Egicoccus sp. AB-alg2: one gene and its partner. The protein of the gene in region 1 binds, or shares a complex with, the protein of each later gene. Links are inferred from orthologs where the notes say so. Each region holds a gene or a part of one and is shown in the gene's direction. Other genes may lie near its edges.

Region 1 (3,725 bases):
ACGGTCAAGAACCACGTGCGCAACATCCTGGAGAAGCTGCACCTGCACTCCCGGATGGAGGCCGTCGTCTACGCCGTGCGTGAGAAGCTGCTCGAGATCAAGTAGGGCTCACCGGCTGCTGCGGGGCGCCGCAGGGCAAGCGTGCCGCCTGCCCTCGTGCCGTACCATCGAGCGGTCCTCTCGTGGGCCGACGCCGGGCGCGTCGCGGGCGGGAGGATGTCGAGCGCCGGGGCGTCGCCGGTCCGGCCGCCGACCGGGCCGCCGCACGGGCGTCCCGACGAGCCGATGCCGTGACACAGAAGGCCATTCCGATGGTGATGGACAAGCTCCTCCGCATGGGGGAGGGCCGCAAGGCCAAGCAGACGCAGAAGATCGTCGACGAGGTCAACGCGCTGTCCGACGAGATCGCGGCCCTGTCCGACGCCGAACTGAAGGCCAAGACCGACGAGTTCAAGGCCCGGCTGGCGGACGGCGCGGAGGTCGAGGACCTTCTCGTCGAGGCGTTCGCGGTGGTCCGCGAAGCGGCATGGCGGGTGCTCAAGCAGCGACCCTACGACGTGCAGGTCTTCGGCGGCGTCGCCCTGCACAACGGCAACATCGCGGAGATGAAGACCGGTGAGGGCAAGACCCTGACCTCGACCATGCCGGTCTACCTCAACGCCCTCACCGGCAAGGGCGTGCACATCGTCACGGTCAACGAGTACCTCGCCAAGCGCGACGCGGAGTGGATGGGCCGCGTGCACAACTGGCTGGGGCTGACGGTCGGCGTCGTGCACTCCGGCCAGACCCGCGACGACAAGCGCGCCGCCTACGCCCGCGACATCACCTACGGCACCAACAACGAGTTCGGCTTCGACTACCTGCGCGACAACATGGCCTGGGACAAGCGTCTCCAGGTCCAGCGTGGCCACTACATGGCGCTGGTCGACGAGGTCGACTCGATCCTGGTCGACGAGGCCCGTACCCCGCTGATCATCTCCGGGCCAGCCGAGCAGTCCGCCGACCTCTACCAGGTGTTCGCACGCCGGGTCGCGCCCAACCTCGCCAAGGGTGAGGAAGGCGACCGGCCGGGTGAGGCGACCGGCGACTACGTCGTCGACGAGGCCAAGCGGACCGTCGCCGTCACCGAGGAGGGCGTGGCGAAGGTCGAGCAGCTGCTCGGCATCGACAACATGTACGAGTCGGTCAACACGCCGCTCATCCACCACCTGCAGAACGCGCTGAAGGCCAAGGAGCTGTTCAAGCGCGACCGCGAGTACATCGTCGTCGACGGCGAGGTCAAGATCGTCGACGAGAACACCGGTCGCGTCCTCGACGGACGGCGCTACTCCGAGGGCCTGCACCAGTCGATCGAGGCCAAGGAGGGCGTGAAGGTCAAGGAGGAGAACCAGACCCTCGCGACCATCACGCTGCAGAACTACTACCGCACCTACGACAAGCTGGCCGGCATGACCGGTACGGCGAAGACCGAAGAGGTCGAGTTCCTCGAGATCTACAAGCTCGGGGTCGTCGAGGTCCCGACCAACCGCCCGATCCAGCGCGACGACCGTGCGGACCTGATCTACAAGACCGAGAAGGCCAAGTTCGCCGCGGTCGCGGACGAGATCCAGGAGCGCCACGAGGCGGGCCAGCCGATCCTGATCGGCACCACCTCGGTGGAGAAGTCCGAGTACCTGTCGAACCTGCTGACCCGCATGGGCATCAAGCACGAGGTGCTCAACGCGAAGAACCACGCCCGTGAGGCCCACATCGTCGCCCAGGCCGGCCGCCTCGGCGCCGTCACCGTGTCGACCAACATGGCGGGTCGTGGTACGGACATCATCCTCGGCGGCAACCCCGAGGAGGTGGCGCGGACGGAGATCTCCCAGCTGCCCGAGGACGCCACGCTCGAGGAGCGCAACGCCGCCTATCTCGAGGCCATCGAACGTCTCGAGCCCGAGTTCCGGGTCGAGGGCGAGAAGGTCAAGGAACTCGGCGGGCTGTACGTCATCGGTACGGAGCGCCACGAGTCGCGGCGCATCGACAACCAGCTGCGCGGCCGCTCCGGCCGTCAGGGCGACCCGGGCACCAGCCGGTTCTTCCTGTCGCTCGAGGACGACCTGATGCGGCTGTTCAACGCCGCGGCCGTCGAGCGGATCATGACCCGCCTGAAGATCCCCGAGGACGTGCCGATCGAGCACAAGTGGGTCACCAAGGCGGTCGCCAACGCGCAGCGGCAGGTGGAGAGCCTCAACTTCGACCGGCGCAAGAACGTCCTCAAGTACGACGACGTCATGAACGAGCAGCGAAAGGTCGTCTACGGCCAGCGCCAGTCGCTGCTCGAGGGCGACGTCGAGGCGATCTCCGACCTCGCGCAGAAGTACGTCGAGGACACCGTCGAGGGGCTCGTCGAGGAGCACTGCCCGCCGGGCGTCTACCCCGAGGAGTGGGATCTCGACGGTCTCGCCGAGCGCCTGCAGATGGTCTACGACACGGCGTTCGACTTCGGGGCACTCGACCTGGAGAGCATCGACCGCGACCAGCTCGTCGAGGCGCTGATCGACGACGCCTTCGAGGCCTATGAGAAGCGCGAGCAGGAGGTCGGTGGCGAAGAGGTCATGCGCGAGATCGAGCGGCGCGTGATCCTCTCCGTCGTCGACCGCAAGTGGCGCGAGCACCTGTACGAGATGGATGCGCTGCGTGACGGGATCGGGCTGCGCGCCGTCGGGCAGCGCGACCCGCTGACGGAATACCAGCGTGAGGCGTACGACTCCTTCGTCGCCATGATGTCCGGCGTGAAGGAGGAGGCGACGACCTACTTCTTCCGCCTGCCGGTCAAGCAGGACGAGCCGGGCGAGGACGAGTCGGCGCCGGCCGGCGACGCCGCCGCGTCCGGGTCCGACGAGCCGGCCGCGGCGGCGGCGCCTGCCGCGACCGAGCGGGTGGAGAAGGCGATCCCGCTGGGGCAGCAGCGCGGTACGGGCGCCCGGCTGACCTACAGCGCAGGTGCCTCGGGAGGCTCGGCGAGCTATGCCGTGTCGGCCTCGTCCACGACCGCGGCGGTGCAGACGGACGCGTCGGGGCGGTCCGTCGAGCAGAAGAGCGACGGCAGCACGGTTCGTCGGGTCGCCGCCGGCGACACCTACCGCGCCGAGACGAAGGTGGGCCGCAACGACCCGTGCCCGTGCGGCAGCGGCAAGAAGTACAAGAAGTGCCACGGGGTCGACGACGCCTGAGTTCGCGACACCCCCACGGCGAGGCCCGGGCGCTCGGCCCGGGCCTCGTCCATGTCGTTTCAGGCGTCATCCTCCAGCACTTCGTCGAACGCGTCGCGGGGCCGCCAGCCCGGCGGTAGCGAGGCCGTCGTCAGCGGCGCCAGGCCGGACTCCGGCGCTGTCAGTTCCACGGCACGCCAGAGCCCGAGGTGCCGCTCGAGACGGACTGCGACCGCGGTCGTGCGCGTGGCGTGATGGATGGTCACCGCTGCCTCGCACACGTCGTCGGTCGGACAACAGGCGCGGACCTGGCCGACACGGGCGACCGTGCCGAGGTGCGCGACCGTTCCTGCGCCGTGCCCCCGGCCCGCGAGCTGGTCCGCGAGCCGGCCGTACACGGCCGGGGCCACCAGCGGCGCGAGCTGGCGCAGCGGGCGGCGGCCCGCACGCACCTCCAGCCAGGCCCGCACCAGCAGCGCGGCCAGCTGCCGTGGATCCGGCGCCGCCCGCCGCGGTGCGCGGCGAGGTCGA
Region 2 (3,168 bases), on another replicon or contig:
CCGAACACGCGGCCTGAAGTGGAGGCCTGAGATGACCATCAAGCTTCACCACCTGAAGCCCGCCGAGGGCGCGAAGACCGACAAGAAGCGGGTCGCCCGTGGTGACCGTGGCCGTGGCGGCAAGACCGCCGGTCGTGGCACCAAGGGCACGGGCGCGCGCGGCACCGTGCCGGCCGGGTTCGAGGGCGGCCAGATGCCCCTCATCCGTCGCCAGCCCAAGCAGCCCGGCTTCAACAACCCGAACAAGATCGACTACGCGGTCATCAACGTCTCGCGACTCGAGGAGGCCTTCGAGGCCGGCGACGAGGTCACGGTGGCGACACTGACCGCCAAGGGCCTGGTCAAGAAGAAGCGTCCGGTCAAGGTGCTCGGTCACGGTGAGCTGTCCAAGGCGCTCACCGTCGACGTCGACGCGCTGACCGCCACCGCGCGTGAGAAGATCACCGCGGCCGGCGGGACCGTCCGCGACTGACACGCCCCACGCCCTTCGTGAGCGTCACGGCCGCCGGCGGCGGCGGGTGCGCCCGGGTCGGCTCGATGCCACTCGCGCGCCTCGCGGCCACCGGCGGCTTTTCACGAAGGGCGGTGTCCGTTCGAACCGATAGCATCATGGCCCGCGACCGTGTCCGTCGCGTGGCGCCCGGGGGAGCGACGCCGACGTCGCGAGCAGGCCTAGTGCCCCGGGCCGTGAAATAGCCCCGAGGACCCCATGCTCCGAGCGTTCGTCAACGCCTTCAAGATCCCCGACCTGCGGCGCAAGCTGCTGTTCACGCTGGGGATCATCGCCATCTACCGCCTCGGGGGCTGGATCCCGGTGCCGGGTGTCGAGGTCGACCTGCTCCGCGACGCCGTCGCGGGCGCCGGCGCCGGTGGCATCGTCGGCATCATCAACCTGTTCGCCGGCGGCGCCCTGCAGCAGATGGCGGTGTTCGCGCTCGGCATCATGCCCTACATCACCGCCAGCATCATCATGCAGTTGCTGGCCGTCGTGATCCCCAAGCTCGAAGCGCTGCAGCGCGAGGGCGAGCAGGGCCGCAAGAAGATCACGCAGTACACGCGCTACATCACCATCGGCCTGGCGCTGCTGCAGTCGACCACGCTGGTGACGTTGGCCCGCAACGGGGTGGCGTTCGGCGTCGACGTGATGCCGCAGGCGGGGACCGGCACGATCGTGCTGATGGTCCTGACGTTGACCGCCGGCACGGGCCTGATCATGTGGCTCGGTGAGCTCATCACCCAGCGCGGTGTCGGCAACGGCATGTCGCTGCTGATCTACGTGTCCATCATCAGCCAGTTCCCCTCGCAGCTGTACGCGCTGCAGGCGGAGAAGCAGCTCGAGTCCCCCTTCCAGGGCTGGGAGTGGGTGGCCGGCGTGCTGCTGATGGGCATCTTCCTGACCGTGGCCGTGGTGTTCATGGAGATGGGCCAGCGCCGCATCCCCGTGCAGTACGCCCGCCGTCAGGTCGGCCGGCGCAGCTACGGCGGCCAGTCCACCTACATCCCGCTGAAGGTCAACCAGTCCGGCGTCATCCCGGTCATCTTCGCCTCGTCGCTGATGTACCTGCCGGGCCTGATCGCCAACATCTCCGGCAGCGAGCGGATGCGGGTCTGGACGGAGACCTACCTGGCGGACGCCAGCAACTGGTTCTACATCCTGACCTTCGCCGCGCTGACGATCTTCTTCGCCTACTTCTACACCGCGATCGCCTTCAACCCGGTCGAGGTCGCGGACAACATGAAGCGCTACGGCGGGTTCATCCCGGGCATCCGTCCGGGCCGTCAGACGGCCGAGTACCTCGACCGCGTCCTGACCCGGATCACGCTGCCGGGCTCGCTCTACCTCGCGGTCGTGGCGGTGCTGCCGTTCATCCTGCTGGCGGTCGGCAACGTGACCGCGTTCCCGCTCGGTGGCGTCAGCCTGCTGATCATGGTGGGCGTCGCCCTGCAGACGATGCAGCAGATCGAGAGCCAGCTCATGCAGCGCAACTACGAGGGCTTCCTGCGCTGACCCGCCACGCCGGCGGATCGACCCGGTCCGCCGCGGACGTCGACGCCCCGCGGTGGCGACGCATCCACGAGAGGACGACCACGTGCGCGTGATCCTGTTGGGACCCCCGGGCGCCGGGAAGGGGACGCAGGCCGGCCGCATCGCGCAGGCCTTCGACATCCCGCACATCTCCACGGGAGACATCCTGCGTGCGAACGTGCGCGAGGGGACGCCGCTCGGGCAGCAGGCGAAGGGTTTCATGGACGCCGGCGAGCTGGTGCCCGACGACGTGATCCTCGGCATGGTCGGCGACCGGCTCGCGGAGCCCGACGCGAAGGACGGCTTCCTGTTCGACGGCTTCCCGCGCACGGTCCCGCAGGCCGAGGCGCTCGAGCAGCTGCTGATCGAGCGCGAGCAGCCGCTGGACGCCGTGCTGCGGATGCTCGTGGACACCAAGGAGATCGTGCAGCGGCTCACGGGCCGGCGTACCTGCAGCAACTGCGGGGCCGTGAAGCACATGGTCTACGACCCGCCGGCGGTCGACGGGGTGTGCGACCGGTGCGGCGGTCAGCTCGTGCAGCGGCCCGACGACGCCGAGGACGTGGTGCTCAACCGCCTCGAGGTGTACCGGCGCTCGACCGAGCCGCTCGAGGAGTTCTACTGGGGCCGCGGCCTGCTGCGTGACGTGGAGGCGGTCGGCACCGTTGACGACGTCGCCGCCCGCATGGACGCCATCCTCCGGGACTTCGCCTAGGCGAGGCAACGAGCGAGCGTCAGCGAGCAAGACGACCGGGGCTGGCGGGCGGGATCGAACATGATCATCAAGAAGTCGAGGGACGAGATCGCCCGGATGGCGCGGGCCGGGGCCGTGGTGGCCAAGGTCCACGAGGAGCTCATGGCGGCGCTCGAACCGGGCATGACGACGCTGGATCTCGACCGCATCGCGGAGAAGATCGTGACCGCCGAGGGTGCGGTGCCCTCGTTCAAGGGCTACCGCGGTTTCCCCGCCACCCTCTGCACGTCGAAGAACCACGAGATCGTCCACGGCATCCCGTCGAAGGACGTGGTCCTCGAGGAGGGCGACGTCATCTCGATCGACGCCGGCGCGATCGTGGACGGCTTCCACGGCGACTCGGCCACGACGCTGATCGTCGGGGGCGAGCAGGCGGTCGACCCGGCGG

The links.
Region 2: the proteins of secA (region 1) and secY are in contact, whole or in part, in a crystal structure (PDB 3DIN), measured with the Thermotoga maritima proteins. The link is inferred for Egicoccus sp. AB-alg2 from one-to-one orthologs. Residues at the interface, in WP_004082002.1 of Thermotoga maritima: Glu261, Ala262, Arg263, Lys300, Ala301, Arg302, Thr303, Ile304, Ile305, Leu323, Tyr324, Asp325, Pro326, Val329, Ser330, Tyr333, Ile336, Lys340, Phe345, Val349, Glu363, Phe364, Tyr374, Ser375, Gly376, Gly377, Glu393, Ile395, Thr482, Ser483; in WP_004081795.1 of Thermotoga maritima: Glu108, Gly109, Glu110, Glu111, Ala236, Glu237, Arg238, Arg239, Ile240, Thr241, Ile242, Gln243, Tyr244, Ala245, Arg246, Arg247, Val248, Thr249, Gly250, Arg251, Arg252, Val253, Tyr254, Gly256, Ala257, Ser258, Thr259, Tyr260, Leu261, Pro262.

The regions. Positions count from the first base shown.
Region 1 is NZ_JBGUAX010000004.1:40,587-44,311, forward strand. The notes cover bases 1-3,415. They hold secA (preprotein translocase subunit SecA), read left to right. Parts: upstream 1-305; coding sequence 306-3,215; downstream 3,216-3,415. Other genes in these bases: ACERM0_RS07745 (response regulator), read left to right, coding at 1-105; ACERM0_RS07755 (Rv3235 family protein), read right to left, coding at 3,275-3,415. Also shown: more of ACERM0_RS07755, read right to left, coding at 3,416-3,725. UniProt on the Escherichia coli protein: Required for protein export, interacts with the SecYEG preprotein conducting channel.
Region 2 is NZ_JBGUAX010000003.1:10,019-13,186, forward strand. Bases 1-2,858 are described here. They hold secY (preprotein translocase subunit SecY), read left to right. Parts: upstream 1-709; coding sequence 710-2,008; downstream 2,009-2,858. Other genes in these bases: rpmD (50S ribosomal protein L30), read left to right, coding at 1-30; rplO (50S ribosomal protein L15), read left to right, coding at 32-472; ACERM0_RS05370 (adenylate kinase), read left to right, coding at 2,091-2,741; map (type I methionyl aminopeptidase), read left to right, coding at 2,802-2,858. Also shown: more of map, read left to right, coding at 2,859-3,168. UniProt on the Escherichia coli protein: The central subunit of the protein translocation channel SecYEG. Consists of two halves formed by TMs 1-5 and 6-10.